Regions from separate parts of the Roseateles sp. DAIF2 genome, predicted to be linked through region 2. Evidence: riboswitches for the same ligand, from Rfam matches in the RefSeq annotation. Region 2 holds a riboswitch; the other holds the start of a gene.

Evidence for each region. Region 2 has a riboswitch for glycine ahead of gcvT (glycine cleavage system aminomethyltransferase GcvT). Riboswitches for the same ligand answer to the same signal wherever they lie in the genome.
Region 1: linked by a shared signal. The riboswitch ahead of G8A07_RS24565 (D-amino acid dehydrogenase) and the one ahead of gcvT (glycine cleavage system aminomethyltransferase GcvT) in region 2 are both predicted to bind glycine.

Annotation. Positions count from the first base shown of each region.
Region 1 covers NZ_CP049919.1:5,323,518-5,339,128, forward strand. Annotated here, with positions in the region: gene G8A07_RS24500 (DUF1127 domain-containing protein) at 29-259, shown strand; gene G8A07_RS24505 (AMP nucleosidase) at 324-1,850, shown strand; gene G8A07_RS24510 (diguanylate cyclase) at 1,873-3,048, shown strand; gene G8A07_RS24515 (GNAT family N-acetyltransferase) at 3,156-3,833, shown strand; gene G8A07_RS24520 (NlpC/P60 family protein) at 3,885-4,346, shown strand; gene G8A07_RS24525 (TetR/AcrR family transcriptional regulator) at 4,343-5,086, opposite strand; gene G8A07_RS24530 (GNAT family N-acetyltransferase) at 5,197-5,709, shown strand; gene G8A07_RS24535 (alpha/beta hydrolase) at 5,691-6,518, opposite strand; gene G8A07_RS24540 (class I SAM-dependent methyltransferase) at 6,518-7,324, opposite strand; gene G8A07_RS24545 (PQQ-dependent sugar dehydrogenase) at 7,336-8,532, opposite strand; gene G8A07_RS24550 (hypothetical protein) at 8,568-9,959, opposite strand; gene G8A07_RS24555 (response regulator) at 10,053-10,730, opposite strand; gene G8A07_RS24560 (hypothetical protein) at 10,900-12,036, shown strand; glycine riboswitch at 12,060-12,157, shown strand; glycine riboswitch at 12,158-12,269, shown strand; gene G8A07_RS24565 (D-amino acid dehydrogenase) at 12,362-13,657, shown strand; gene fusA (elongation factor G) at 13,747-15,611, shown strand, end outside.
Region 2 covers NZ_CP049919.1:3,412,465-3,428,075, reverse strand. Annotated here, with positions in the region: gene G8A07_RS15835 (TRAP transporter substrate-binding protein) at 1-249, shown strand, start outside; gene G8A07_RS15830 (MbcA/ParS/Xre antitoxin family protein) at 429-860, shown strand; gene G8A07_RS15825 (RES family NAD+ phosphorylase) at 860-1,570, shown strand; gene G8A07_RS15820 (ABC transporter substrate-binding protein) at 1,584-2,333, shown strand; gene G8A07_RS15815 (L-serine ammonia-lyase) at 2,347-3,735, opposite strand; gene gcvP (aminomethyl-transferring glycine dehydrogenase) at 3,773-6,697, opposite strand; gene gcvH (glycine cleavage system protein GcvH) at 6,772-7,149, opposite strand; gene gcvT (glycine cleavage system aminomethyltransferase GcvT) at 7,193-8,323, opposite strand; glycine riboswitch at 8,376-8,485, opposite strand; glycine riboswitch at 8,495-8,599, opposite strand; gene G8A07_RS15795 (DUF2987 domain-containing protein) at 8,756-9,418, shown strand; gene G8A07_RS15790 (tripartite tricarboxylate transporter substrate binding protein) at 9,578-10,540, shown strand; gene G8A07_RS15785 (response regulator) at 10,597-11,256, shown strand; gene G8A07_RS15780 (ATP-binding protein) at 11,253-12,587, shown strand; gene G8A07_RS15775 (hypothetical protein) at 12,607-14,670, opposite strand; gene G8A07_RS15770 (phosphatase PAP2 family protein) at 14,667-15,611, opposite strand, start outside.

The DNA of each region.
Region 1 (15,611 bases), 1.9 Mb from region 2:
ATCTTAGTCCGGCGCCGAGCATCTGGCCATGGACACCTCGCTCACCACCTCATCGCCCCGCCCCGTCTTCTCGTCGCCGCTGCTGAGCCCGCACCGCTGGCTGGCCGCGCTGCGCCGGCTCTGGGCGGCCCGGCGCCGGCGCGCCATCGACCGCGCCCAGCTGCTGGCGCTGGACGAACGCGAGCTGCGCGACCTGGGCCTGGGCCGCGACGAGATCGAGCGCTGGCTGGAGCAGCCCGCCGGCCGGCCGCGCCGCTGATCGGCGTCAAGTGGCCGGTGCCGGGTCTTGCCCCGGCGGGCGCGCGGCGCGCCACAATCGCCCCATGTCGACCGATCACCTCCGAGCCCCGCTGCGCCAGGCGCCCTTCTACGCGCCCGAGTCCTTCACCGATGCCGCGGCCGCGCTGGCCCGCGCACGCGAGATCTACGAGCAGGGAACCGCCTGCCTGCGCGACGCGCTGCAGCGCTTCGTCGCCGGCGAGGACATCGGCCCGGTGCGCGCCTGCTACCCCTTTGTGCGCGTGCGCACCGACACGGTGGCCCGCGCGGTCTCGCGCCTGGCCTACGGCTTCGTCGCCGGCCCCGGCAGCTACGAGACCACGCTGACCCGGCCCGAGCTGTTCACCGACTACTACCTGGAGCAGTTCCGCCTGCTGCTGGACAACCATGGCGAGCCGCTGGAGGTGGGCAGCAGCCACCAGCCGATCCCGCTGCATTTCGCGCTCTCCGAGCATGAGCATGTCGAGGGCAGCCTGAGCCCCGAGCGGCGCCTCTTGATGCGCGACCTGTTCGACCTGCCCGACCTGGCCGCGATGGACGACGGCATCGCCAACGGCACGCACAAGACCCGCCCCGGCGAGGCCGAGCCGCTGGCCCTGTTCACCGCGCCGCGCGTCGACTACTCGCTGCACCGGCTGCGCCATTACTGCGGCAGCTCGCCGGAGCATTTCCAGAACTTCGTGCTGTTCACCAACTACCAGTTCTACATCGACGAGTTCTGCCGCCTGGGCCATGAGCTGATGCGGCGCGCGCCCGATCCGGCCGCGCCGCACGAGCAGGACGACTGCATCGCCTTCGTCGAGCCCGGCAATATCGTCACGCGCCGCGCCGGCCTGGCCGCGGAGGACGGCGACGCACTGGGTCAGGTCTTGCCCCGGCTGCCGCAGATGCCGGCCTACCACCTGATCCGGCGCGACCGCAGCGGCATCACGATGGTGAACATCGGCGTCGGCCCGGCCAATGCCAAGACCATCAGCGACCATATCGCGGTGCTGCGCCCGCATGCCTGGCTGATGCTGGGCCATTGCGCCGGCCTGCGCAACAGCCAGGCGCTGGGCGACTATGTGCTGGCCCATGCCTATGTGCGCGAGGACCATGTGCTGGACGAGGAGCTGCCGCTGTGGGTGCCGATCCCGCCGCTGGCCGAGATCCAGCTGGCGCTGGAGGCCGCGGTGGGCCAGGTCACCGGCCTGGCCGGCGCGGAGCTGAAGAAGATCTTCCGCACCGGCACCGTCGCCTCCACCGACAACCGCAACTGGGAGCTGCTGCCCTACCCCGGCCCGGAGCGCCGCTTCAGCCAGAGCCGCGCGGTGGCGCTGGACATGGAGAGCGCCACCCTGGCGGCCAACGGCTTCCGCTTCCGCGTGCCCTACGGCACCCTGCTGTGCGTCTCCGACAAGCCGCTGCACGGCGAGATCAAGCTGCCCGGCATGGCCAACCAGTTCTACCGCGAGCGGGTCGACCAGCATCTGCGCATCGGCCTGCGCGCGGTCGAGCTGCTGCGCGCCCAGCATCTGGACCAGCTGCACAGCCGCAAGCTGCGCAGCTTCGCCGAGGTCGCCTTCCAGTAAAAGCCCAACGGGACCGCCAGCCATGCACTTCGACATCGCCACGCTGTTCAGCCTGCTCGTGATCCAGGCCCTGGCCCTGGCCCTGCTGCTGCCGGTGCTGATGGGCTGGCGCCAGGCCAGCTCCGGCGCGCGCCATGCGCAGCTGGCGATGGGCCTGCAGGGCGCGGGCTGGCTGGCGCTGCTGGCCACCGCGCTGGCGGCCGAGCGCCTGCTGGGCACGCTGGCGATGGGCCTGATCAGCGCCTCGCTGAGCGCGCTGTGGCTGGCGATGCGCGACTGGCTGGGCCCGCGCCGCGGCCGGCGCCTGATGCTGGCGCTGCCGCCGCTGGTGGCGCTGGCCTATCTGGCCGTCTACGACAGCTATGCGCTGCGCGTCGGCGGCAGCAATGCGGTGTTCGGCCTGCAGCTGCTGATGATCTGCTGGATGCTGTCGCGCCCCGCCAAGGCCCTGCTGCCCGAGCTGATTCGCTCCAGCCGGCGCTGGCGCGGTCTGCTGCTCGCCTGCCTGGCCCTGCTGGCCCTGCTGACCCTGTGGCGCGGCGCGCTGGCCGCCTTCGACACCAGCGCCTACCCGAGCTTCTACACGCCGCATCCGGTCAATGTGCTGGCCGCGGTGCTCTGCAATGTCGCGGTGACCCTGAGCCTGGCGGCCATCCTGGTGGCCTGGCGCGGCGAGACCGAGGGCGACTTCCTGCGCCTGACCCAGAGCGATGCGCTGACCGGGCTGCCGAACCGGCGCGCCTTCACGGCCCGCGCGGTCGACATGATCTCGATGGCGCGCCGCTACCAGGAACCGCTGCTGCTGATGAGCCTGGACCTGGACGGCTTCAAGGCGCTGAACGAGCAGCATGGCCACGAGGTCGGCGACCGCGCGCTGCAGCTGTTCGCGCGCTGCCTGCGCGAGCAGATGCGCCTGGGCGACCTGCTCGGACGCCTGGACGGCGAGGAGTTCGCGGTGCTGATGGCGCGCAGCGACAAGCAGGGCCCGGCCGCGATGGACAAGCGCATGCGCGATGCGCTGGCCGTGGCCGCGCCGCGCGAGCTGGGCTTCCCGCTCGGCTTCAGCGCCGGCTGGGCCCAGCTGCGCCATGGCGACCGCAATATCGAGGACCTGCTGCGCCGCGCCGACGCCGCGCTGTACGAGGCCAAGCGCGAGGGCCGCGGGCGCCTGGTGGCGGAGCCGGGCGCAGAGCAGTAAGGCCGGCGCCGCACTGGCACGGCGCTTGCTCAGGGATTACCAGGCCCCGGCCGGTCCAGAAGATCGGCCGGGTTCATGAGTTGCCCGACCCGAGCCCTTGCCACGCCATGTTCTTCCGCTCCGCCGCCCAGCCCGCCGCCACCCCGATCGACCTCGGCTTCCAGGCCGCGCGCTACGAGCGCACCACCCTCGCGCCACCGCGCCTGGTCGCGCCGACGGTTCAGCATCAGCCGCGCGGCCGCTCCGAGCTCAGGCGCCTGAGCTCGCGCGACCTGCAATGGCTGCCGGCCCTGTGCGAGCTGCTGACCGACAGCGTGCACCATGGCGCGACCCTGGGCTTCCTGGCCCCGATGTCGCGCTATGCCGCGCTGGACTACTGGCATGGCGTGTTCGCCCGCCTGGGCCCGCACCTGAGCCTGTGGATCGCCTGCGAGGGCGACGACGACGGGCAGCAACGCCCGGCCCAGCTGCAGGGCGCGGCCCAGCTCTCGCTGTGCCCGCAGGCCAATGCCCATCACCGCGGCGAGGTGCAGGGCCTGATGGTGCACAGCCGCGCGCGCGGCCGCGGCATCGCCAGCCAGCTGATGACCGGCCTGGAATGCGCCGCGCTGCAGCAGGGCCGCACCCTGCTGGTGCTTGACACGCCGGCCGGCTCGCAGGCCGAGGCGGTCTACGCCCATCTGGGCTGGCAGCGCGCCGGCGAGATCCCCGACTACGACAGCTGCGCCGAGGGCCGGCTGCATCCCACCGCGCGCTACTACAAACGTCTACAAATGCCGCGCTGAAGCTGGCTAGGATCGCGGCTCCGTCACAGCGCCGCAGGCTGCGGCCATCCCATGCCACTTGACCATGATCCCGTCCGGCTCGCGCTGCTGAGCGACAAGGCCATCCATTGGGCCGAGGCGCGCATCGGCGATGCGGACTACCAGTTCGAATGCCTCGGCTTCGTCGAGGATGCCTATGAGCAGAGCAACGACCTCGAGATGTTCGGTGGCGACAGCGCCGCCGAGTCCGCGGCCCGGTACGCGCCGCTGAACCCGGGCGAGCCACCGCGCGGCGCCTTCGCCTTCTACCGCTGCGAGGGCGAGCTGGACGGCCGCTACCAGGACTGGGGCCATGTCGGCCTGGCGACCGGCTCCGGCCGGATCATCCATACCTGGGACCGCATCCGCGCCGACCATTACCTGCAGGTCGAGCGGCTCGACAACGCACCGGGCTGGACCCGGCCGGTCTACCTCGGCTGGGTCGCGCCGCAGCGCTTCCTGCAGGGCAGCAGGCCCGGCCGCCCCGGCACCTAAGCGGCGCTCAGCCAGCGCGCCAGCGCCTCGATGCGCGCCGGCAGCTCGCGCCAGGGCGGGCCGCCCTCGCTGCCGGCCTGCGCCTGCTCGATCTCCAGCAGCGCCGCGCCATGCAGCGCGGCCCACCAGGTCTGCGCGCGCAGCTCGGCATCGCCACCCTCAGCCGCCGCCAGCCCGCGCAGCAGCGCATAGACCGCGCCCGCCGCCCCGGGCTGCTGCATCAGCAGCCGGTAATGGTGCGGATGCGCGGCGGCCCAGCGCAGATAGACCGCCACCACCCGCGCCAGCGAGCCGGGCCGGTCCGCCGCCTCGATCTGCGCGGCCAGGCGCTCGGCGAAATCCCGCCCCGCCTCCTCGACCAGCCGCGCCAGCAGCTCGGCCTTGTCGCTGAAGAAGCTGTAGATCGTCGCGTGCGAGTAGCCGACCGCCGCGGCCACCTCGCGCAGGGTCACCGCCTCCTGGCCGCGCTCGACGAACAGGCCGCGCGCCGCCTCGACGATGCGCGTCTCCAGGTCCGCCTTGTGCGCCGCGCGGCGCTGCGCCGAGGCGCTCTGCTTCTTCAGCGGTCCCTCGGGCTTGGGCGTCTTCTGGCGCTGGCGCGGCTGCGGCTTGGCCTGCGGCTTCTGCGGCGCGTCCGCACCCGGCGCCGGCGCCACCACGCCCGCGCCGCGGTGCATGCCCTTGGCGCCGCTGGGCCGCGGCGGCGGGTTCAGAAATGGAATTGCAGTTTTGCTAACCATTGGTTAGTATTTTGTCGTTGGTTGACAAACCCAAATCTACACCATCACCCGCCCAGCCCGAAAGGACCCCCGCCCATGAGCGCCCTGCCCGCCCCCGTCCCGCCACCGGATTGCAGCTCGAGACCGTCGCGCCTGGCGACCCGAGCGCCCTGCCCGCGCTGGCGGCCCTGCTGCAGGACGTGGTCGCCCACGGCGCCTCGCTGGGCTTCCTGGCCGCGCTGGACGAGGCCGAGGCGCGCGCCTACTGGCAGGGCGTGCTGGACAGGCTGGGGCCGGCGCAGCTGCTGTGGACCCTGTCCGACGCCGAGGGCCGGCTGCTCGGTACCGTGCAGCTGGCCCGCTGCGAGAAACCCAATGGCCGGCACCGCGCCGAGGTGCAGAAGCTGATGGTGCACAGCGGCGCGCGCGGCCGCGGTCTGGCCAGCAGGCTGCTACGCGCGCTGGAGGCCGCGGCGCGCGCCATGGGCTGCAGCCTGCTGGTGCTGGACACCGAGGCCGGCTCCGCCGCCGAGGCCGTCTACACACATCTGGGCTGGAGCAAGGCCGGCGAGATCCCGCATTTCGCTGCCAGCCCCGACGGCGTGCTGCAGCCCACCGCGCTGTACTACAAGCTGCTCGGCTGAAGCGCCTCGAGCGCCTGCCGCAGCGCCCGCCAGTACGCGTCGAAGTCCTGCAGATCGTTGTGGCCGGCCCCGGCGATGCGCTGCAGGCGGGCGCCGGGCGCCAGGGCCTGCAGGCGTTCGCTGTGGGCCAGCGGGATCAGCGCGTCGCGCTCGCCATGCAGCAGCAGCACCGGGCCGCGCTGGCGCGCGAGGTCGGCGCCGGTGTCCAGCGGATAGCGCAGCAGCGCGGCGGGCACGAAGGGGTAATGCTCGGCCATCAGCGCGCCCATGCTGAGATAGGGCGAGACCAGCACCGTCAGCTCCGGCCGCAGTTCGGCGGACAGACGCGCCGCCAGCGCCGTGCCCAGCGAGCGCCCCAGGATCACCCGCGGCAGCCCCGCATAGCGCGGCGCCAGCGCGTGCCAGACGGCGCGCACATCGGCATGCAGTTGGGCCTCGCTCTCGATGCGGCCGCTGCTCTTGCCATAGCCGCGGTAGTCCAGCATCACCAGCTCGTAGCCGGCGGCGCGGTAGAAATCGGCGCGGCCGAACCAGCCCTGCAGATTGCCGGCATTGCCATGCAGGAAGAACACCACGCCGCGCGGCTGCGGCAGGCGCAGCTGCAGCACCGACAGGCGCGCGCCGCTCACCTCGACCGCATGCTCCTGCACATCCGGGCCGAACTCGAAGCGGTGCGCGGCCGGCAACGGCTCGGGCATGAAGATCAGCCGCTCCTGCTGCCAGTAGAGCCAGGCCAGCAGCGCGCCATACAGCAGCAGGGCCGACAACGCCAGGCCCAGCAGCAGGCGCAGCGCGCCCATCATCTTCATCAGGCGGCCGGCCGACCGATCATCGCCACCGTGCGGTAGGGCACGCCGAGGGTCGGCGCGCCGGCCGCGAACTCGGCGAACAGCGTGGCCAGCGCCGCCGACACCGCCCGACCCGCCGCGCCCTCGCGCGCCGGCATGTAGGAGCGCGAGAACACCAGCGCCTCCAGCCCGGCGGCATCGAGCCGGTGCTCATGCGGCCAGGCCCGCTCCTCGACCCGCGCCGCGCCGAAGAAGCGCGGCACCTCGTGGCGCTCCTCATGGGCCAGCAGGGCCGCACGCTTGGCGCCGCCGAACTCGGCGAACAGCTCGTCCAGCGCGCGGTGCAGCGGCGCCTCGATCACGCGGTCGTTCCAGATCAGCGCCACCGCGCCATCCGGCTTCAGCACGCGCAGCGCCTCGGCGCGCGCGGCCTCGATCTCGAACCAGTGGAAGGCCTGGGCCGCGGTCAGCAGGTCCAGGCTGCCCTCGGCCAGCGGCAGGGCCTCGGCCCGGCCCGCCTGGCTGCGGTAGCCGGCCCGCCCGCCCAGCCAGGCGTCGCAGGCCGCGCGCATCTCCTCGTTGGGCTCGATCGCATCGACCCGCCAGCCACGCGCCAGCAGGCCCGCGGTCAGGAGGCCGGTGCCGGCGCCGATGTCGGCGATGCGCGCGTCCCGCGCCGGCAGCCAGCCGGCCAGCGCCTCGAACAGCGCCGCCGGATAGTCGGGCCGCGAGGCCGCATAGTCCCGCACCTTGGGGCCGAAGATCGCGCCGGTACCGCCGGCATGCTGGGCGCGCAGCGCGGCGCCGGTATCGGATGGGTTTTGCATGAGCCCGGATGCTAGCGCGCCAGGCGCATCAGCTTGCCGCTGTCGGTCAGCAGCAGCAGCGCGCCGTCCGGCGCCTGGCGCACGTCGCGAAAGCGCTCGCCCAGGCTGCCGAACATCGCCTCGCGCGCAACCACCTGGTTGCCGTTGAGCTGCAGCCGCCACAGCGCCTGGCCGGCCAGCGAGCCGGAGAACAGCTGGCCGCGCCACTCGGGGAACATGGCGCCGGTGTAGAAGACCAGGCCGGCCGGCGCGATCGAGGTCGGCACCCAGTAGGAGAGCGGCTCGACATAGGCCGGCGCATGGGTGCCGCCGCCGATGCGGCAGGCCTCGCCGACCGGGTCGCCGTAGTTGCAGCCATAGCTCTTGACGGGCCAGCCGTAGTTGGCGCCGGCGCGCGCGATATTGATCTCGTCGCCGCCCTGCGGGCCATGCTCGCTGAGCCACAGCTCGCCGCTGTCCGGATGCAGGGCCGCGCCCTGCGGGTTGCGGTGGCCGTAGCTCCAGATGCCCGGCAGCGCGCCCGCGCCCAGGCTCGGGTTGCCGGCCGCCGGCAGGCTGCCGTCGCGCTGGATGCGCACCACCTTGCCCAGGGTCTGTGCCAGGTCTTGCGCCGGGCTGCCCTTCATGCGCTCGCCCAGGGTGATGAACAGGGTCTTGTCGCGGCCGAACACCAGGCGCGAGCCGTAATGGCCGCCGCCGCTGACCTTGGGGGCCTGGCGGAAGATCACCGCCACCTCCTGCAGCGTGTCGCCGACCAGGCGGCCGCGCAGCACCGCGGTGCCGCTGCGCCCGGCCTCGGCGCCGCGGCCCGGCTCGGCATAGCTCAGGTAGACCCAGGGGCTGCCACTGCCGAAGTCCGGATCGATCGCCACATCCAGCAGCCCGCCCTGCCCGTTGGCATCGACCGCCGGCAGGCCCGTGATCGTCGCCAGGGTGCGGCGCCCGTCGGCCGCCAGGCGCAGCAGGCTGCCGGCCTTCTGCGTCACCAGCATCTCGCCGTTCGGCAGCAGGGCCAGGCCCCAGGGGCTGGACAGGCCGCTGTGCAGGGTGGCGAGCTGCGGCGCGGGGCTGCCGGGAGCGCCCGGCGTACCGCCATCACCGGTCGCGCCGTTGCCACCGCCACCGCAGGCGATGATCACCAGGGCGGCGGCCAGGGCCACCAGGATCAGGTCCGCCTTGCCGAGCGATGCATGCCTTTCTTTCACCATGATGGCGACTCCCGTCTTCACGTCGATGCCGCAGTCTAGTGTGATGTGCGCAGGGCCACCGGAATGCGCTCCGGCGCCTCGGCCGCCACCGCGGCCAGCACCGCCGGCGTGTAGCGCGACAGCGGGATCCACTGCGCGTCATTGCCCCACCAATCGTGGATGCAGCGCAGCAGGAAATCCTCGGTCCAGAAACATTCCCACACCATCATCAGCCCGTCCGCCGTGCGGTAGACCGAGGCCTTGTCGTGCAGCGCCTGCGCATGCACCGGGCGGCCCTGCAGGCTGTGGCGCCAGTAGTCGAGACCATGGCGCTCCAGCAGCGCCGGCCAGTCGGGATGCCCGCCATGCAGGCGTTGCGCATGCTCGAACAGCGCCGCATCGAAGAAGTAGCCGGGGATCAGGCCCAGGTGCACGAAGCTCGCATCGACCGCCCGCCGCAGCACCGCCGCGCGCTCGGCCGCCGGATCCTCGCTGATCAGGTCCTCCAGGTAGAACAGGCAGTCGGCGCCGCCGCTGTCCAGATGGGCCAGCATATAGGCCGGCCGCAGATGGCGCTGGCGCGGCAGGCTGCGATAAAAGCGCGGGCACAGCCGGGTCAGGGCCAGCAGCAGCGCATCATCGCGGCGCAGGGTGGGCGGCACCAGGCGCAGGGTGAACCATTCGTCGACGCTGGCCCGCTCCAGGCAGTCCTGCGCGTCGAGCGGCCGGACATGGCGCGGCGGCGCCGGCCACAGGCGCACCCGCTCGGCGCGCACCACCGAGCGGTCCTGGCACAGCAGGCGCCAGATATCGCCATAGGCCAGCACATGGTCGGCCAGCAGGCCGCGCAGGCGCTGCGGCAGCCAGGCCTCGACGCTGCCGAGCAGGTCCATCTCGCCGCCGTCGCGGCGCGGCTCGTAGGTGGCCATGGCCTCGATCTCGCCGGCATGCAGCATATGGCCGTCGCGGATCAGCACCGTGGTGCGCAGGCGCTGCGCCACATCCAGCCCGCCATGGTTGTCGCGGCCGATCACGCATTCGGCGATATGCGCACAGCCCTCGACGATGATCGCGGCGCCGCCATTGACCAGGGCCCGCGCCATCAGATGGCCGCGCACCGCCAGAAAGGGCGCATCGTTCAGGTCCGCATTGATCAGCGCGCCGTCGATCTGCAGGTCGCCGAGCACCAGCAGGCCGGCGATCCGCTCCGTCTCGGCCAGCGCCCCCTCCGGCAGCACGATGCCCAGCCGCGCGCGCCAGGCCGCATCGCCCCAGCCCTCGGCCCAGTCCAGCCGCAGGGTGGCCGGCAGCACCCAGTCGCCCTCGCAGACCAGCACCGGCCGGTCCGCCAGCTGGTCCAGGTCGAGCAGGCCGGAGGCGCCCAGATTGATCTCGTAACGGGCACCGGCCTCGCGGCAGGTCAGCAGGGAAAACGGAGGCTTGGTCACAACAACCTTCATGCGGGCGGGAGCTATCGCTGTCGCGGCGCATGCTAACGAGGACGCCACATGCCCAAAGTCATGCGGCGGCTGTGCGCCGATTCAGCCCGGCTCGCCGGCCTGCGCGTCGATCACGTAGCCGACGCCGCGCACCGTGCGCACATAGCCGGGCCCGATCTTGCGGCGCAGGTTGGAGATATGCACGTCCAGCGCATTGCTCTCGTTGTTCAGCCCGCCCGGCAGCACGCTTTCCTCCAGCGCGCGGCGCGTGACGACGCGGCCGATGCGCTTGAGCAGCAGGGCCAGCAGCTCGAACTCGCAGCGCGACAGCTCGACCGGCTGGCCGTCCACCGCGGCCCAGCGCATGCCCTCGTGCAGGCTCAGACCGCGCAGATTGACCGTGCCGTCCTCCACCAGCCCGTAGCTGCGCCGCGCCAGCGCGCGCACGCGCGACAGCAGCTCGGCCAGCGCGAAGGGCTTGACCAGGTAATCGTCGGCCCCCTCGTCCAGCCCGCGCAGCCGGTCCGACAGCGCGTCGCGCGCGCTCAGGATCAGCACCGGCAGATTGCTGCGCTCCTGGCGCAAATGCGCCAGGAGCTCCAGCCCATCGCCATCCGGCAGGCCCAGATCGAGCAGCACCATGTCGTAGCTGGGGTCGTCCAGCGCCGTCAGCGCGCTGTCGAGCCGTCGCAGCCACACCACCTCCAGGCCCTGGTCGGCCAGCGCGATGCGCACGCCATTGCCCAGGTCCAGATCGTCCTCCAGCAACAGAACCTTCATGCCCTTTGTCCTTTGCCGTCATCTTCTTCATCGAGCGCGGCGCCGCGAGTATCCGGCAGCCCGCAACAGGCCGATTCAGCAAGGCTTCATTAAGGCCCAAGCCGCGCTTCAGGCGGGCCGCCCAGAGTAGGGACGCTGGCGCTCGCGCGCTGCTTCCGTCACCCGCCTCATGAGCATGCCTGCTGTAGCTTCCCGCCCTTGCAATTCCTTCACCGTGCCGCGCCTGCTGGGCCTGGCCGCCCTGCTGGCGGGCCTCGCCGGCTGCGGCGGCGGCGACGATGAGCGCCCCTACGCCCGGCGCTGCGGCCTGCCGACCACGGAAGCGAGCCGCCTGCCTGCACCGACCGGCGGCAGCTGCGTGGGCAAGGCCGGCTTCCTGGCGCTGGACGGCGCCCGCCTCGACCCCTATGCCGGCAACGGCAGCCCGCGCGAGCTGAGCCTGAAGGTCTGGTACCCGATCCACAGCACGCCCCGCGCGGCGCGCGCGGACTACATGGACGCGCAGGTCTGGTCCGTGGTGCGCCAGGCGGTGCCGGCACTGCCCGCCGCGCAGGCCCCCACCAACGCGCGCAAGGAGGCTTCGCTGAACCAGGGCCGGCGCCATCCGGTGCTTCTGTTCTCGCCGGGCTGGGGCGCCCCCGTCGAGGTCTACAGCAGCTTGCTGGAAGACATGGCCAGCCATGGCTATGTGGTGGTCGCGATCAACCATCCCTATCTGAGCGGCCCGACCCTGCTGTCGGGCGGTCGCCTGGTCGTCAATAACGGCGTCGCCCAGCCGAGCGACGCGAGCATGGCGACGATGGTGGCCGACCAGCGCTTCGTGCTGGATTGGCTGAAGGCGCGCGACGCCGAACCCGCGGGCCACCATCTGCTGGCCGGGCGGCTGGACCTGAGCCGCGTCGGCGCCTACGGCCATTCCTTCGGCGGCTCGGCCGCGCTGCAGACCTCGCGCCAGGACGCCCGCGTGCAGGCCGGGATCGACATCGATGGCTCGGTCTACGGTGAGCGCAAGCAACCCTGGACCAAGCCCTTAATGTTCCTGCTCAGCGAGGACAGCGGCGCCAACGGCGGCACCGTCCCGAGCATCGAGGAAGTCTGGAAGCTGCGCCAGGGGCCGGGCAAGCGTGAGGTGCTGGCCGGCTCCAAGCACAACGGCTTCGCCGACATCAAGTTCCTGCTGGGCTCCCAGCTGGCTCAGGCCCCGGAAGATCTGCGCAGGGAATTCGGCCGCATCGACGCCCAGCAGGCGCTGCGCTGGACGCGCGAGCAAACCCGTGACTTCATGGGCAGCCACCTGCGTCGCTGAACGGGCGAAAGCGCTTACACTGCGCCACGGATTCAGGAGAGTGCCGCGCATCCTCACCCGATGCCGGCCGCCGAAGGCGCAAGCTCCCATACTCGCTCAGGCCCCGTACTGGATCCGCCACAAGCCGAATGCTGGAGAGTGCGCTGCCGCAACGGCAGCGCCACCGAAGGAGCAAGGCGCACACCGGGTGGTGCGCGCCGAATCTCTCAGGTACCAAGGACAGCGGGAGCGGCGCGCGTCAGGCGCATGCACGCTCCCGGTCCATCCCTTGCTCGATGGTGACCGCCCGCATGCCTGCGCCGGCGCACAGCAGGAGCTTGTCTTCATGCATGTCATCGTTCTGGGCGCCGGCATCACCGGCATCACCTCCGCCTGGTATCTGCGCCAGGCCGGCCATGAGGTCACCGTCATCGATCGCCAGCCCGCCGCCGGGCTGGAAACCAGCTATGCCAACGGCGGGCAGATTTCGGTCTCGCATGCCGAACCCTGGGCCAATCCGGGCGCGCCGCTGAAGGTGCTGAAATGGCTGATGAAGGAGGACGCGCCGCTGCTGTTCCGCCTGCGCGCCGATGCCGCCCAATGGCGCTGGGGCCTGGCCTTCCTGCGCGAATGCCTGCCCGGCCGCACCGCCCACAACATCCGCAACATCGTCAGCCTGGGCATGTACAGCCGCGCCAAGCTGCGCGAGCTGCGCGCCGCCACCGGCATCCAGTACGACCAGCGCAGCCAAGGCATCCTGCATTTCTACACCAGCGAGGCCGAGTACGCGGCCGCCCAGGAACCCGCGCGCATCATGCGCGAGCAGGGCTGCGAGCTGGACATGAAGACGCCGGATGAATGCGTCGCGATCGAGCCGGCGCTGGCGCAATGCCGGCACCAGATCGTCGGCGGCAGCATGACGCCCAGCGACGAGTCGGGCGACGCGCACCGCTTCACCCAGGAGCTGGCGCGCCGCTGCGCCGAGGCCGGCGTGCATTTCCGCTACGAGACCCGCCTGCTGGGCATCGAGCGCCGCGGCGACGCGATCGAGCAGATCGTCACCGCCGATGCCGGCGGCCGGGTCGAGCGCCTGCGCGCCGATAGCTATGTGCTGTGCCTGGGCTCGTTCAGCCGCGGCTTCGCGCGCGAGCTGGGGGTCGATCTGAACATCTATCCGGCCAAGGGCTATTCGGTCACCCTGCCGGTCACCTCGGCCGAGCACAGCTACCAGGTCTCGCTGACCGACGACGAGTACAAGCTGGTGTTCTCGCGCCTGGGCGAGCGTCTGCGCATCGCCGGCACCGCCGAACTGAACGGCTACGACAGCTCGCTGAACCTGGCGCGCTGCGAGGCCATCGTGCGCCGCACCCGTGAGCTGTTCCCGCAGATGACCGACGGCAGCGGCGCACAGTACTGGACCGGCCTGCGCCCGGCCACGCCGTCGAACCTGCCCTACATCGGGCGCAGCCGCATCGCCAACCTGTTCCTCAACACCGGCCATGGCACGCTGGGCTGGACCCATGGCTGCGGCTCGGGCGCGGCGATCGCCGACATCGTCGGCGGCCGCCGGCCCGAGTTCGACTATGCCTTCACCGGCCTGGACGAGGGGCAGGTCTTGATGCGCCCGCGCCTGGCCGGCTGAGCGGCGCCGGGGATGCGCGCAAGGCCTCTTGCCGGCCCGGCGCGCATGCCCTACCCTGGGGCCGTCCGGCTTTCCTGCAGGAGCGTGCCATGGCGGATCAGCAGAGTCCCACCAGCCCCGTCCACCCCGGGATCGCCGCGATCCGCACGCTGGCCCTGGTGGGGCCGGCGGGCGCCGGCAAGACCAGCCTGGCCGAGGCCCTTCTGCACCGGGCCGGCGGCATCGCGGCGCCGGGCAGCGTCGAGCGCGGCAACACCGTCAGCGATTTCGACCCGCTGGAGAAGAAGCTGCAGCATTCGCTGCAGTCCAGCCTGCTGCACCTGCGTCACGCCGGCCTGCGCCTGCACCTGATCGACACGCCCGGCGCGCCGGACTTCGTCGGCCAGTCGCTGCCGGCGCTGGAGGCGGTGGAGACCGCGGTGGTGGTGATCAATGCGCAGAACGGCGTCGAGCTGATGGCCTCGCGCATGATGGAGGCGGCGGCGCAGCGCGGCCTGACCCGGCTGATCGTGGTCAACAAGATCGACGCGCCCGGCGTCGACCTGCCGGGCCTGCTGGCCCAGCTGCGCGAGACCTTCGGCCGCGAGTGCCTGCCGCTGAACCTGCCGGCCCAGGGCGCGAGCCGGGTGCAGGACTGCTTCTACTGCCGCGAGGGCGCGACCGACTTCGACTCCGCCGCGGCCGCGCACCAGGCCCTGGTCGAGCAGGTGGTGGAGGTCGATGCGGCCTTCGTCGACCGCTACCTGAACGAGGGCGATGTCGATGCCAGCGAGCTGCATGCACCGCTGGAGCAGGCGTTGCGCGAGGGGCACCTGATCCCGGTCTGCTTCACCTCGGCCAGGAGCGGCGCCGGCGTGGCCGAGCTGCTGGACGTGATCGAGCGCCTGCTGCCGAATCCGGTCGAGGGCAACCCGCCGCAGTTCCTGCGCGGCGAGGGCCCCGACGCGCTGCCGCTGCAGGCCCTGCCCGAGCCCGGCGCCCATGTGCTGGCCCATGTGTTCAAGATCGTCGCCGACCCCTATCTGGGCAAGATGGGCGTGCTGCGCGTGCACCAGGGCACCCTGACCCGCAACAGCCAGCTGCTGGTGGGGCATGCGCGCAAGCCCTTTCGCGTCGGCCATCTGTTCATGCTGCAGGGCAGGGAGCATGTGGAGGTGGACGAGGCCCTGCCCGGCGACCTCTGCGCGATCGCCAAGGTCGAGGAGCTGCATTACGACGCGGTGCTGCACGACGCGCCCGAGGACGAGCATATCCACCTCGCACCGCTGGAGTTCCCGGTGCCGGTGCATGGCCTGGCGATCAGCCCGGCCCGGCATGGCGACGAGCAGCGCCTGTGGGAGATCCTGAGCCGCCTGGTCGACGAGGACCCCTGCCTGAAGGTCGAGCATGCGGCCGCGACCAACGAGACCCTGGTCTACGGCCTGGGCGAGCTGCACCTGCGCCTGCTGCTGGAGCGGCTGCGCGAGACCTACAAGTTCGAGGTCGCGACGCAGCCGCCGCGCGTCGCCTACCGCGAGACCATCTCGGCCCCGGCCGAGGGCCATTACCGCCACAAGAAGCAGAGCGGCGGCGCCGGCCAGTTCGGCGAGGTGTTCCTGCGCGTCGAGCCGCTGGCGCGCGGCGCCGGCTTCGAGTTCGTCGATGCGGTCAAGGGCGGCACCATCCCGGGCCAGTTCATGCCGGCGGTCGAGAAGGGCGTGCGCCAGGCCTGCGCGGCCGGCGTGGTCTCGGGCCACCCGCTGGTGGACCTGCGGGTCACGGTGTTCGACGGCAAGCACCATTCGGTGGACAGCAAGGAGATCGCCTTCGTCACCGCCGGCCGCAAGGCCCTGGTCGCCGCAGTGCGCGAGGCGCGGCCGCTGGTGCTGGAGCCGATCGTCCATGTCGAGATCAGCGCGCCGGCCGGCGCGATGGGCGACATCACCGGCGACCTGGCCTCGCGGCGCGGCCAGGT
Region 2 (15,611 bases):
GAGCGTGCGGTGCTGCAGAAGGCCGCCGCGATCAGCCGCGACTTCGAGCGCAAGGACACCCGCGAGGAGGCCGCCAAGGCCCTGGCCGAGCTGAAGGCCAAGGGCATGCAGGTCACCGAGCTGAGCCCGGCCGAGGTCGGCCGCATGCGCGACAAGCTGACCAAGGTCAACGCCGGCATCGCCACCCAGGTCGGCATGGAGCTGTGGAACGAGACGCAGGCGGAACTGGCAAAGATCCGTAGGAAGTAGGCCTACCCCCTACGGCCTGCGGCCGCCCCCTCGAGGGGGCGCGCCCGCAGGCCCGGCAGAGCCGGATCCTCGGACGCCGCTGGGGAATGCAGAAGTTCTAGAGTGGACTGAAATTTGACTTCAGTTCTCAATTGAACTTACACTGAGAGCCATCAGGGACATCCCTTTAGGAGGACCCGATGGCTCTCGTCTTTCACGCCCGCGAAGCGGCACCGGCCACGGCTCCGGGCGCCGCCGATCTGGAATCGCCGGCCGCCGCCGCCGCGCTGCGCACCTTCTTCAATATCGCCAAGGCCTGGGAGCTCTCCAACGAGGAGCAGCAGCGCCTGCTCGGCTGCGGCCGCACCACCTTCTTCGACTGGAAGGCCGGCCGCATCAAGCGCGGCCTGGACGGCGCGACCCTGGAGCGCCTGTCGCATCTGTTCGGCATCTATGCCGCGCTGCAGATCCTGCTGCCGATCCCCGAGCGGGCCAATGCCTGGATGCGCCGGCCCAACAGCGCGCCGCTGTTCGGTGGCGGCACCGCGCTGGAGCGCCTGCTGGGCGGGCAGGTATCCGACCTGTTCGTCGTGCGCCAGTACCTGGACGCGCAACGCGGCGGTTGGGCCTGATGGCGCTGCAGGACGACGAAACCGCCGCCCTCGACACGCCGCGCCGCGAGCTCCACTGGGCCGACAGCTGCCGGCTGATACCGAGCCGTTTCCCGCCGGTCTCGCTGTTCGATGCGGTGGCCGATCCGGCCGATCTGGACGTGGTGTTCGCGATCGAGTCGCTGGGCAATCCGCGCCTGCGCGAGGAGGTCGGGCAGCTGCGCCTGGTCTCGCCCGAGCAGCGCATCAGCGGCCCGGGCAGCAGTCCCATCATGGCGGCCTTCACCCATCTGAATCCCGAGGGCTCGCGTTTCTCGGACGGCAGCTACGGCGTCTACTACGCCGCCGCGGCGCTGGAGACCGCGGTGGCCGAGGTCAGTCATCACCGCGCGCGCTTCCTGTCCCGCACGGCCGAGCCGGCGCTCGATATCGACCTGCGCTGCTACCGCGTCGCGGTGCGCGCCAGCCTGCGTGACCTGCGCGGCCTGGGCGGCGTGCTGCACGATCCGGACAGCTACGCCGTCTCGCAGGTCTATGGTGTGCAGCGCCGCCTGGCCGGCGAGGCCGGCATCGTCTATGACAGCGTGCGCCATCCCGGCGGGCAATGCGTGGCGCTGTTCACGCCACGCGCCACCGTGCCGCCTTGCCGCCAGGCCGAGCATGTCTGCCTGCGCTGGGACGGCGAGCGCATCGCCGAGTGGTACCTGAAATCGGAGCTGCGGGCGCTGTAGCGCCTGCGCCATCATGTCGCCGCTGCGGACCTGGCTTTGCTTGCTCCTGCTGGCCTGGCCCTGGGTGGTGAACGCAGCGCCGCTGCGCCTGCTCAGCGAGGAATTCCCGCCGATCAACTACAGCGAGCAGGGGCGGCCGCGCGGCCTGGCGGTGGAGGTGGTGCAGGAGATCCAGCGCCGCCTGGAGCAGCCGGCCGAGATCGAGTTCATGCCCTGGGCGCGCGCCTTCCGCGAGGCGCAGCAGCCGCAGCGGCCCGCCGCGCTGTTCGCGATGGCTCGCACGCCCGAGCGCGAGCGCCTGTTCAAATGGGTCGGGCCGATCGTCACCTTCTACAGCGCGCTGTATGCGCCGGCCGGCGGCGGGCTGCGGTTGCGCCATCTGGGCGAGGCGCGCCTGGTCGAGGAGGTGCTGGTGGTGCGCGGCTGGTACACCGCCGAGCAACTGCGCAGCCAGGCCTTTCGCAATCTGTTCGAGGTCAGCGATCCGCAGCAGGGCGTGCGCATGCTGCTGGCGCGGCGCGCGCCGCTGTTCGCGACCGAGCGCATCTCGATGCCGGCGACGCTGGCCGAGATGGGCCTGCCGGCCGACGCGCTGGAGATCGTCTACAGCTTCGCCAGCACCGAGGGCTATATCGCCTTCTCGCGCGGTACGCCGGACGCCCTGGTGCGCGCCTGGCAGCGCCAGCTCGACGCGATGAAGCGCGACGGCAGCTTCCAGGCGATCTACAAGCGCTGGCTGCCGGAGGACAACCCGCCGCACTGAGGCCGTCGCGGGCTCAGCACTCGACGATGTTGACCGCCAGGCCGCCGCGCGCGGTTTCCTTGTACTTGGTCATCATGTCGGCGCCGGTGTCGCGCATGGTCTTGATGACCTTGTCGAGGCTGACGAAATGGGTGCCGTCGCCGCGCAGCGCCATGCGCGCGGCATTGATGGCCTTGACCGAGGCGATCGCGTTGCGCTCGATGCAGGGGATCTGCACCAGGCCGCCGACCGGATCGCAGGTCAGACCCAGGTGGTGCTCCATGCCGATCTCGGCGGCGTTCTCGACCTGCTCGGGCGTGCCCCCCATCACCTGGCACAGCGCGGCGGCGGCCATCGAGCAGGCCACGCCGACCTCGCCCTGGCAGCCGACCTCGGCGCCGGAGATCGAGGCGTTTTCCTTGTAGAGGATGCCGATCGCCGCGGCGGTCAGCAGGAAGTCGACCACGCCCTCGTCGTTGGCGTGATGCACGAAGCGCGAGTAGTAGTGCAGCACCGCCGGCACGATGCCGGCCGCGCCATTGGTCGGCGCGGTGACGACGCGGCCGCCGGCGGCGTTCTCCTCGTTGACCGCCAGCGCGTAGAGATTCACCCAGTCCATCACCTGCAGCGGGTCGCGCAGCGCCGCCTCGGGGTTGGCGGTCAGGTCGCGGTGCAGCTGGGCCGCGCGGCGCTTGACCTTGAAGCCGCCGGGCAGGATGCCCTCGGTGCGGCAGCCGCGGGCCACGCAGTCCTGCATCACCCGCCAGATCTTCAGCAGGCCGGCGCGGGTCTCCTCGTCCGCTCGCCAGTGGCGCTCGTTGCGGCGCATCACCTCGGCGATCGAGATGCCATGCTCCCGGGTCAGCGCCAGCAGCTCGTCGCCGGTCTTGAAGGGATAGGGCAGCACGGTGGCATCGGGGGCGATCACCTTCTGCTTGCTGCCATCCGCCGCCACCTCGTCGCTGACGATGAAGCCGCCGCCGACCGAGTAGTAGACCCGGTTGGCGATCTCGCCGCCCTCGGCGTCGAAGGCCAGGCAGCGCATGCCGTTGGCATGGAAGGGCAGGGACTCGCGGCGCTTGAACACAAGGTCCTTGGTCTCGTCGAAGCGCAGCATCCGCTCGCCGACCAGGTTCAGGTCGCCGGCGCGGATGCCGTCCAGCAGGCCCGGGATGGCCTCGACGTCCACCGTGTCCGGCTCATGCCCGGCCAGGCCCAGCAGCACCGCCTTGTCGCTGCCATGGCCCTTGCCGGTGGCGCCCAGGCTGCCGTAGAGGATCACCTGCACGCGGGCCACGCGTTCCAGCAGGCCCTCATGCTTCAGGCGCAGGCCGAACAGGCGCGCAGCACGCATCGGGCCCACCGTGTGGGAGCTCGACGGGCCGATGCCGATCTTGAACAGGTCGAAAACGGAAACGGCCATCGTCGGCGCTCCTTGGGGCGGGCTGGCTGGGAGAGGGTCAGGCCTTGCTGGCTTCGTCGTCGCTGCCGTACTCGGACAGCGGCAGGCAGGAGCAGAACAGGTTGCGGTCGCCGTAGACATTGTCCACGCGGCCCACCGGCACCCAGTACTTCTGCTTGCGCAGGCTGGCCACCGGGTAGGCGGCCTCGTCGCGGCCGTAGCCATGGGTCCAGTCGCCCGTCAGCAGGCTGGCGGCGGTGTGCGGCGCGTTGACCAGCGGGTTGTCCTCGCGGGTCCAGGCGCCGCTCTCGACTTTGGCGATCTCGGCGCGGATCGCGATCATCGCGTCGCAGAAGCGGTCCAGCTCGAACTTCGACTCGCTCTCGGTCGGCTCCACCATCAGGGTGCCGGCGACGGGGAAGCTGAGCGTAGGCGCGTGGAAGCCATAGTCGATCAGGCGCTTGGCCACGTCCTCGGCGCTGACGCCACTCGTGTCCTTCAGCGGGCGCAGGTCCAGGATGCACTCATGGGCCACGCCGCCGCCCTTCACGCCGGCGATATTGCCGCTGAAGTGGATGTCGTAATGGTCGGACAGGCGTGCCGCCACATAGTTGGCCGACAGGATCGCGGTCTCGGTCGCCGCGGTCAGGCCCTCGGCGCCCATCATGCGCACATACATCCAGGAGATCGGCAGCACGGCCGCATTGCCCAGCGGCGCGGCTGAGACGGCGCCGATATTGCTGTCGTTACCCAGGCCGGCCGAGCGGTGCGCCGGCAGGTAGGGCACCAGGTCCTCGACCACGCAGACCGGGCCGACGCCGGGGCCGCCGCCGCCATGCGGGATGCAGAAGGTCTTGTGCAGGTTCAGGTGCGACACGTCGCCGCCGAACTCGCCCGGCGCGGCGATGCCGACCAGCGCGTTCATGTTGGCGCCATCCACATAGACGCGGCCGCCATGGCTCTTCACCAGCGCGCAGATCTCCTTCACATGGGTGTCGAACACGCCATAGGTGGAGGGGTAGGTGATCATGATCGCGGCCAGGTTGGCGCTGTGCTGCTCACACTTGGCCTTCAGGTCGGCCAGATCGATATTGCCATCACGATCGCACTTGGTCACGACGACCTGCATGCCCACCATCTGGGCCGAGGCCGGGTTGGTGCCATGGGCCGATTCGGGGATCAGGCAGATCTTGCGATGGCCTTCCTTGCGCGCCTCGTGGAAGGCCTTGATCGCCAGCAGGCCGGCGTATTCGCCCTGCGAGCCGGCATTGGGCTGCAGGCTGATGCCGGCATAGCCGGTGGCCTGGCACAGCCAGCTGGTCAGCTCCTGGTTCAGCAGGCTGTAGCCCTTCAACTGGTCCTGCGGCGCGAAGGGATGCACGCCGGCGAACTCGGGCCAGGTGATCGGGATCATCTCGCTGGTCGCGTTGAGCTTCATCGTGCAGGAGCCCAGCGGGATCATCGAGCGGTCCAGCGCCAGGTCCTTGTCGGCCAGGGCGCGCAGATAGCGCAGCATCTCGGTTTCCGAGTGGTGCGTGTTGAAGACCGGATGCGTCAGGTAGGCGCTGGAGCGGGCCAGCTCGGCCGGGATCAGCGGCGCGACGCCCTTCTCGAAACTCTCGAAGCCGGGCAGGGTGGTCTTGCCCTCGGCGAACACCGACAGCAGGGCCAGCAGGTCCTTGCGGGTGGTGGTCTCGTCCAGCGAGGCGCTGACGCTGTCGGCGCCCGCGCGGCGCAGGTTCATGCCGGCGGTGACGGCCGCGGCCAGGATCTGCTCGGTCTTGGCGCCGGTGGCGATGTGCAGGGTGTCGAAGGCGCTGGCCTCGTTCAGCACGCTCCAGCCCAGGCCCTTCAGGCCCTGGGCCAGGATCGCGGCATAGCTGGCGACGCGCTGGGCGATGCGCTTGAGGCCCTGCGGGCCATGGTAGACCGCGTACATGCTGGCGACGACGGCCGGCAGCACCTGGGCGGTACAGATGTTGGAGGTGGCCTTCTCGCGGCGGATATGCTGCTCGCGTGTCTGCAGCGCCAGGCGGTAGGCGGGGTTGCCATGCGAGTCGACGCTGATGCCAACCAGGCGGCCCGGCAGGCTGCGCTTGAACTCGTCCTTGCAGGCCATGTAGGCGGCATGCGGGCCGCCGGCGCCCATCGGCATGCCGAAGCGCTGGGTCGTGCCCACCGCGATGTCGGCGCCCTGTTCACCGGGCGACTGGATCAGGGTCAGGGCCAGCAGGTCGGCCGCGGCGATCAAGAGGCCGCCCTGGGCATGGACCGCGTCGGCGATCGGCTTGAGCGCGCGCAGCTGGCCATTGACGCCGGGGTACTGCACCAGCGCGGCGAAGCATTCGGTCTTGCCGGCGTCCTCGGCGCGGCCGACCTGCACCGTGATGCCCAGCGGCTTGGCGCGGGTGTTCACCACTTCCAGGGTCTGCGGCAGCACGTCGTCGGCGACGAAGAACACCAGGCTCTTGCTCTTGCCCACGCGGGCGGCCAGGGTCATCGCCTCGGCGGCGGAGGTGGCCTCGTCCAGCATCGAACTGTTGGCGATGGCCATGCCGGTCAGGTCGGTCACCATGGTCTGGAAGTTGACCAGGGCCTCCATGCGGCCTTGCGAAATCTCGGCCTGGTAGGGCGTGTAGGCGGTGTACCAGGCGGGGTTCTCCAGGATGTTGCGCAGGATCACGCCGGGGGTCAGCGTGCCGAAGTAGCCTTGGCCGATATAGCTCTTCAGCACCTTGTTCTGCGAAGCCAGCGCCTTCAGCTCGGCCAGCGCCTGCGCCTCGGTCACCGCGGCCGGCAGGGCCATGCCCTGCGAGCGCTTGATGCTGGCCGGCACGATGGCCTCGATCAGCGCGCGGCGCGAGGCCTGGCCGATCACGGAGAGCATGCCGACCTCGTCGGCGGCGTCGGGGCCGATATGGCGGGCCTGGAATTCGGCGGCGTTTTCGAGCTCGGTCAGGGGCTTGAGCGCAGACATCAACATGGAAGTTCCTTGGAATACGACGACGGGCACATGACGTGCCCGTCCTTACTGCTACTGCTGGATGGAGTTAAGGCTCAGCTGTTCTTGACCAGCTCGTCGTAGGCCGTGGCGTCCATCAGGCCGTCCAGCTCGGCGCTGTTCGCCAGCTTGACCTTGAAGAACCAGCCGCTCTTGAGCGGGTCGCTGTTGGCCAGCGAGGGATCGTTGCGCAGGTCCTCGTTGACCTCGGTGATCTCGCCGGCGACCGGCATGTAGACGTCGGCGGCGGCCTTGACGGATTCGACCACGCCGGCCACTTCCTTGGTCGCAAAGCTCTTGCCGACTTCGGGCAGGTCGACGAACACCACGTCGCCCAGCGCGTCCTGCGCGTGGACCGTGATGCCCACGACGACCGTGCCGTCGGCTTCGATCTGGACCCATTCGTGGTCGGCGGTGTACTTGATGGTGCTCATGGGCTCTTGCTCCGTTGGGGAAGGGTTGTGTTTCTTGGGCGCTTTAACCGCGGTAGTAGCGGTTCGGCGTGAAGGGCGTGGCGGACACGGTCATCGGGGTGCGCTTGTCGCGCACCAGCGCGAACAGCTCGGTGCCCAGCGCGGCATGGGCGGCGCCGACATAGGCCAGGGCCACCGGTTTGCCGACCGTCGGGCCGACGGTGCCGCTGGTGACGGTGCCGACCTCGGCGCCGCTGGCGTCGACCAGCTTGGCGCCCTCGCGCACCGGCATGCGCTCGTTGCTGACCAGGCCGACGCGCTTTTTCGCGGCGCCCTCGGCGAACTGCTGGTCGATCACCGCGGCGCCGGGGTAGCCGCCGGCGCGCGCGCCGCCGGCGCGGCGCACCTTCTGGATCGCCCAGGTCAGCGCGCCCTCGACCGGGGTGGTCGTGGTGTCGATGTCATGGCCGTACAGGCACAGGCCGGCCTCCAGGCGCAGCGAATCGCGCGCGCCCAGGCCGATCGGCTTGACCTCGGCCTGGGCCAGCAGCTTGCGCGCCAGCGCGACGGCCTGGTCCTGGTGCACCGAGATCTCGAAGCCGTCCTCGCCGGTATAGCCCGAGCGGGTCACGAAGGTCGGGATGCCGTCCAGCTCGAAGAAGCCGCCGGTCATGAACACCAACTGCCTGACGTCGGGGTTCAGGCGCGCCAGCGCGGTGACGGCCTCGGGGCCCTGCAGGGCCAGCAGGGCCTGCTCGGGCATCGGGATGACCTCGCAACGGCCGCCGATCTTGGCCTGCAGATGGGCGATGTCCTGTTCCTTGCAGCCGGCGTTGACGACCACGAACAGGTCGTCCGGGCGGCGGCAGACCATCAGGTCGTCCAGGATGCCGCCGTTCTCGTCGGTGAAGAGGGCGTAGCGCTGCTTGAGCATGCCCAGGTCGACGATGTCGACCGGCACCAGGGTCTCCAGCGCGGCGGCGGCATCGGCGCCGACCAGGCGCACCTGACCCATGTGCGAGACGTCGAACAGGCCGGCGGCGGCGCGGGTGTGCTTGTGCTCGGCCATCAGGCCCGCCGGGTACTGGACCGGCATGTCGTAGCCGCCGAAGGGCACCATCTTGGCGCCGAGTTCCAGGTGCAGCGCGTGCAGCGGGGTGGTCTTCAGGGATTCGTTGTGGGGGGCTGCGGACATGGACCAGGCTCCGAGGGCATTCGACAGACCCACTCCGGGTGGAGTGGGGGGATATGCCCTCGCTGTCCGCTTTACCTGAGAGATTGGCCGCTGACCGATCGCCAACGGCTTGCCCCTTCGGTGGACGGACTCGATGGCCCGCCTCTCTCCAGTGAGGAACGCCCGGTTATGGGCGTTTTGTCAGTCCTTTTGCCTGAGCGTTCGCAGCGTGGGATCACCAGTGCCACTGCGCCTTCGGCGGCTTCCGGCTGGGAAGCTCTCTCCTGACGGGCGGCATTGTAGCCAGGGTTTGGGCTGCCCGGGGCGAAGTCGCCGCACGGCCCTGTCGCCGCCTTTTCTTCATCCTCGCTTCATGCAGGGCTCAGCCGCGCTTCAGCCCGGCTGCGCAGACTGGGCCGGTTTGCCTCACATCTGCCCTATTCAGGAGTCCTCATGCCGATCCGTGCTTCCGTCCTCTTGTCTTCTTCCCTGCTGCTGGCCGTAGCCGCGCAGGCCGTGCCGAATGCCCAGATGCCCGCCAGCAAGCTGTTTGAGGCCGCCGCCCAGCTGGAGCGCCTGCCCAGCGGCGAGCGTGACGCGATCGCGCTGCGCCACACCCTGGTCAGCAAGACCCCCGGCACCGTGGTGAAGGTCTGGTACCAGGACCAGGGCCAGCGGGTCGAGCTGCCGCTGCGCGCGGACGGCAGCTTCGAGCGCCCGGCGGGCCTGGCCAAGCCGGGCTTCGATCCGGTGGTGCAGGCGGACCGGCCGGAGGACGATCTGGACCTCAATATCGACCTGGTCGCCAAGGTGCCGGATCCGCGCCAGTTCGACTATGCCGACCTGCAGCGCTCCGCCACGCAAATGAACGGCTTCATCAAGCGCCAGGCCGGCATGCTCAGCCTGCTGGCGCCCAAGGTGCACAGCATGGTGTTCCGCTGCGCCAGCGCCGCGCCGCCCTGTGCCCTGGTGGTGCATCTGCCGGAGGGGGCCAAGACCTACAAGGCGGACGCCAAGGGCCAGATCGCGCTGCGCATGAGCCCGGAGCTGCAGCGCGCGCAGCCGAAGCTGACGACCGAGGGCCAGATCAGCGCGATCGTCGGCGACATGGAGTGATCAAGGAGTCGCCCATGCGCGACGCAAGTGACTTTCGTCGGGTTTGAATCGCGGCAAATCGCACACTTTGCACCGCGACGGTGCGGTCGTCGCAGGTGCGCAAGCGCGGTGGGCCCCCTAGACTCCCGCCACATCAGACAAACCAGGGAGGTGGGCAAGATGGTGGATCGTCGTCATGTGCTGCTGGGGGCTGCCGCCGCCCTGTGCGGTGCCGGGGCCCGGGCCCAGAAGTTCGAGACCCTGCCGGAGCTGCGCATCGTCATCCCGGCCAACCCGGGGGGCGGCTGGGACCAGACCGGCCGCGCGCTGGGCACCGCGATGCAGACCGCCAAGTTGGTGGACCGCATCCAGTACGAGAACATCGGCGGCAAGGCCGGCACCCTGGGCCTGGCCCAGTTCGTCGAGCGCTATCCGAGTGCGCCCAACACCCTGATGGTGGCCGGCATGGTGCTGCTCGGCGGCATCGCGCTGCAGCGGCCCAAGGTCGACCTGAGCCAGGTCAACCCGATCGCCGGGCTGACCAGCGACTTCATGGTGGTGGCGGTGCCGGCGGCCTCGCCGATCCGCACCCTGAAGGACCTGGCCGCGCGCCTGGCCTTACCGGACTTCAAGGCCACCGTGGTCGGCGGCTCGGCCGGCGGCGTCGACCATATGCTGCTGGGCATGATGCTGCGCGCCAGCCGCGGCAACCCCGACAACTTCAGCTACCTGCCGACCAGCAGCGGCGGCGATGCGGTGCGCGCGCTGACCGAGGGCAAGGCGCAGCTGGGCATCTCCGGCTACAGCGAATTCCGCGGCGCGATGGCGTCCGGCACGATCCGCGTGCTGGCGGTCAGCTCGCGGCGCGGCCGCTACGGCCTGCCGGCGCTGCGCGAGGGCGGCATCGACACCGAACTGGCCAACTGGCGCGGCGTGTTCGCGCCCTCCGGCCTCAACGAGGGCCAGACCCAGGCCATGGCCAGCCTGCTGGAACGTGTTGCCCGCTCCAACGAATGGGCCGACCTGGTGCGCCGCAACGACTGGCTGTCGACCTACCGCTCCGGCAGTGACTTCCGCAGCTTCGTCGAATCGGAGATGACCACCGCCCGCGTGGTGGTGCATATGCTCAAGCTGAAGGCCTGACCCGCTCCTAAGCCTCGTCTAAGTCGGACGCCGCCGCCGGCTGAGACAATCGGCCGATGCGTTTATTGCTGGTGGAAGACGATCCGATGATCGGCGAGCAGCTGCTGGACCTGCTGCGCGCCGAAAGCTATGCGGTGGACTGGGTCAAGGACGGCGAGCTGGCCGATACCGCCTTGCAGACCCAGAACTACGACCTGCTGCTGCTCGACCTGGGCCTGCCCAAGCGCGACGGCCTGTCGGTGCTGCGCGCCTTGCGCGCGCGCAAGCAGCAGCTGCCGGTGCTGATCGCGACCGCGCGCGATGCGCTGAGCCAGCGCGTCGAGGGGCTGGACGCCGGCGCCGACGACTATGTGCTGAAGCCCTTCGAGCTGGACGAGCTGCTGGCGCGCATCCGCGCGCTGCTGCGCCGCGCCAGCGGCCGCGGCGAGCCGATCTACGAGCATATGGGCATCAGCCTGAACCCCGCCACCCATGAGGCCATGGTCAACGGCCAGTCGGTCGTGCTGTCGGCGCGCGAATGGGCGGTATTGGAGCCGCTGCTGGCGCGCCCGGGGCTGGTGCTGTCGCGCCAGCAACTGGAGGAAAAGCTCTATGGCTGGAAGGACGAGGTCTCCAGCAATGCGGTCGAGGTCTATATCCATGGCCTGCGCAAGAAGCTGGGCGCGGCGCTGATCCAGAACGTGCGCGGCCTCGGCTATATGGTGCCCAAGCAATGAGCGGCGGTATTGCTCGCGTGATGGCCATGGGCCCCTCGCTGAAGCGCCGGCTGATGTGGTTCCTGTTCGGCGCGGTCAGCCTGGCCGCGTTGCTGCAGGGCGGCAGCGCCTATCACACCGCGCTGCAGGAGGCCGACGCGATCTTCGACTACCAGATGCAGCAGACCGCGCTGTCGATGAGCGGCGCGCGGCCCGGCATCGGCCATTCGATGCCCGAGGAGCTGGAGCTGGTGATCCAGGGCTGGAGCGTCGACGGCCTGCAGCTCTTTGCCCAGCCGCGCGCGCGCCTGCCGCAGCGCGCGGTGATGGGTTTTGCCGATGTGCGGGGCGACGACGGCAAGCTCTACCGCGTGCTGTCGATGCAGGCCGGCGGCCAGGTGGTGCAGGTGGCCCAGGAGCTGGCGGTGCGCGAGCGCCTGGCCAGCCGCCTGGCCTGGCGCACGGTGACGCCGATCGCGATCGTGCTGCCGCTGCTGCTGCTGGTGGTCGGCTGGGTGATCAGCCGCTCGCTGGCGCCGGTCGAGCGGGTGCGGCGCCAGCTGTCCGAGCGCGCGGCGGAGGACCTGTCGCCGGTCGGCGAGGAGGGCTTGCCGGTCGAGATCCGGCCGATGGTGCGCGAGCTGAATTCGCTGCTGCTGCGGATGCGTCAGGCCTTCGAGACGCAGCGCCATTTCGTCGCCGACGCGGCCCATGAGCTGCGCTCGCCGCTGACCGCGCTGAAGCTGCAGGTCGAGGGCCTGGCGCGCGCCGGGGCCGACGAGGCGGCGCGCGGCCAGGCCCGGACCCGGCTGGCCGCCGGCGTCGAGCGGGCCAGCCATCTGGTCGAACAGCTGCTGCTGCTGGCGCGCCAGGAGGCGCCGGAGGGCGCGCAGCTGCAGCCGCTGGCGCTGGAGCCGCTGCTGCGCCGGGTGCTGGGCGAGCAGGTCGCGGCGGCGCAGGCGCGCGGCATCGACCTGGGCCTGCTGCGCGCCGATGCGGTGCAGATCCAGGGGCAGGGCGAGGCGCTGGCCGTGCTGCTGCGCAATCTGCTGGACAACGCGATCAAGTACACGCCGGAGGGCGGCAAGGTCGACGTGCTGCTGCTCGACGAGGGCCCGCAGGCGCGGCTGCGCATCGAGGACAGCGGCCCCGGCATCCCGGCCGAGGAGCGCGAGCGCGTGTTCGACCGCTTCTACCGCAGCGGCGAGGCCCAGGGCCGCGCCACCGGCAGCGGCCTGGGCCTGGCCATCGTCAAGACCATTGCGGACCGGCATGGCGCCGGCCTGCGGCTGGAGCGCTCGGAGGCGCTGGGCGGGCTGCGGGTCGATCTGCAGTTCCGCAAGGCCGGCTGAAGCGAAGTGGAAAGCCGGCTCAGGGCTTGCCGCGACGCAGCGCCGAGCGGCGTTCCTGCTCGGCGTCGGGCTCGACGAAGGACCGTGCCACCCCGTTGTGATCGAGCGCCAGCGGCGGCACCGCGGCCTTGGCCGCGGCCGATTGGCCGAGCCGGCGCGCATGCTGCGGGGCGGCCATGCTGGTGCCGCTCAGGGCCACGACGCTGCCGCTGCGACAGCCCGCGGCATGGATGCCGCGCAGCACCGGCGAATCCTCGCTGATCGCCAGCTTGCGCAGGTTAGCCCGCGGATCGCTCGGCAGGCCGACCGAGGAGTAGGGCGCCGGCGCCAGGCTGCCGTCCGGTTGCCGCGTCAGACCGCCGACCACCTCGACCTGCGTGCCGCAGGCCAGCGCGTTGATCGAGCCGGCACGGCGGATCAGGCAATCGCCCCGGTCCTGAAGCCGCGGCCAGCCCAGCTCGTCATAGACCTGGTCGCAGCCCTTGTCCTCCAGCACCGCCTGGCGGCCGCGACCGGGATGGCCGAAGGACTTCTCGTCGCGCTGCGAATAGACGCTGCAGGCCAGGGGCGCGCTGCCCGCGTGCTGGCGCAGGTCCAGCGCCCAGGCGCCGGACGGCGCGGCATAGGTCCAGGGGCCGTAGGGCGCGGTCGGCGCCACCGTCAGCAGGCCCAGCGCATGGTTGCCGTTGGCCGGGTCCGGATGCAGACCGAACAGCGCCAGGGTCCGGCCCTCGGCATCGCGCAGCGCCCATTCCTGCGCCGGCGTCGCCGCGCTAGGCGGCAAGGTGAAGCTCAGGTCCAGCGCCGGGCCGCCGGGCGGCGTCAGGCGCCAGTCCATCGCGATGGCGCCAGCTTGTTCGGGCAGCAGCCATGTCTCGAGGTAGCTGGAGGTGCCGTCGTCGGGGCGTAGCCGCCATTGCAGCGCCATGCCCTTTGTCGCCTCCAGCCGGGCTCGGGCATGGCAGCGCGACAGATGGCTGTTGCCCTCCGGCAGCACCAGCTCGACGGGAGTCAGGCCGGGCCGGCGCCGCAGCGCGATCAGGGCGTCGACCGCCGCCTCGAACATCGAGGAGCCGTTGTGCGGCCCGGCGATATTGCCGAGGCTGGCATTGACGACGATGCGTTCCGCGCCGGCGCGGTCGGCGCGCTCGACCACGAAGCGCAGCGCATCGAACAGATGGGCGCCGGCGGAGATGCACAGGGTTGACTCCATCGGCCGCAGCTGCACGCCGACGATGGCCGGCCCATGCTGGGCCTGCGCGGGCGGCGGCATGCCGCAGGCCAGGTCGGCCACATGGGCGCCATGAGTGGCGCGATGCCGCAGCAGGCGCCCCATGTCCAGCAGCGCGTAGGCGGCGTCCTCGTCGACATGGCCGGCCGCGTCGCTGGCCAGCGCGATCGCCTGGTCGAGCCGCGCCTGGTCCAGCACCTCGCCGCTGCCCCATTGCGGGTCCGGGGCGCCGCGGGCGGCCAGGTTCCACAGGGACAGGAAGCGGCTGTGGCGGCTGCCATCGGCCGCGCGCCAGCTCAGGCGCTGATGGGCGAAGGGCAGGCCGTCGTCGATGATGCCGATCACCAGCGGGACGAGGGGATCGCCGGGCACGCGCGGCAGCGTCTCCCAGGCGGTCGCGGCCTCCCACCAGTCGCCCTCCAGCGCGATCTCGTAGCGGTCGATCGCGGCGCGGATCTCCAGCAGGCGCTCGCGCAGATCCGCCGGCTGGCTCGCGAGCCGCCCGGCATCGCCCAGCGCCCGGATGAAATCGGGGTTGGCCAGCGCGGTGCAAAAGCGCAGGCTTTCCAGGCCGAGCAGCGGCTGGGCATAGCTGTCGGGCAGGCGCAGCCAGTTCGGGGGCAGCTCGGCGGCCCTCTGATGCAGCCAGGCGCAGGGCGGGTCGAGCTGGTCGGGCGCCGGTTCCCGCAGCTCCAGCATCAGCCACAGGGCCTGGGGCGGCCCCGAGCGGCCGGGCAGCTGGGCATCGTTGAAGTCGGTGGCCTCGGCCCAGCCGGCGAAGGCGTCATGGCGCGGGTCCAGGGCCGGGGCGCGGGCGCGCGCGGGCAGCGCGTGCCAGGCGAGCCCGCTCATGGCAGCTCCTGCTTGGCCTCGTCCCAGAGCCAGGCCAGCAGGTCCTGGGCCGCATCGCCGCTCCAGGGGTTGGCGGGGCCGGCCTGCTCGCCGATACCCAGCGCGGCCTGCCCCGGCGGCTGCAGCATGAAGTCCGCGTCCATGGCCTCCGGCGTCGGGCTGAAGGTCAGATGGGTCAAGGCCGTCGACGGGCCGGTGCAGCGCGCCGCCACATAGCCGGCCAGGCCCATGCCCAGCACCCGGCCACAGCGGCTGTCGATCGGGAAATGCACGCCGGCAACGGTGCGGTTGATCGCGATGCGCTGGGCCAGGCGCAGCAGGGTGCGGCCGCGCAGACTGGTCTGCGAGTCGCCCAGTAGGTGCAGCAGGGTATAGGCCACCGCATGGGCCTCGGTCGAATGGCCGCTGGGGTAGGAGCTGTGCTGCGGCGTCAGGATCATCGGCTGGATCTGGGCCGAGTACTGCATCGGCCGCGGGAAGGCGAAGGCATGCTTGAAGCGCATCTCAACCGAGATCGCCAGCCGCACCACCGCGCCCAGCAGCTCCAGGGTGCGCGGCGTGCGGTTCGGATGCAGGCCGACCACCGAGGCCCAGTAGGTCGCCAGCTGCGGCACCTGAGACAGGATCTCGGCGGCGCGGTCCTCGCGCAGCGCCGCGTACTCGGCCACCAGTTCCACCTGGCGCGCCATCGAGGCCGGGGCGTCCGGGCGGAACAGGGTGACCAGCGGCCCGCCGCCGCAGGCCAGCTGCAGCCGCAGGCCATGCTCGCCGACCACTTCGTACTCAAGGCCGCGCGTCAGTTCCGTGTCGAACAGATTGGCGCGGATCCAGGGCTCCCAGCGCTTGATCGGGAGCACCGCATCGAGGGGGCCGAGCGTGGGCGACTGCAGCGCGCTGGGATCGAAGGCATCGACGATGCCGTCGCGGCTGGTGATCGCGCC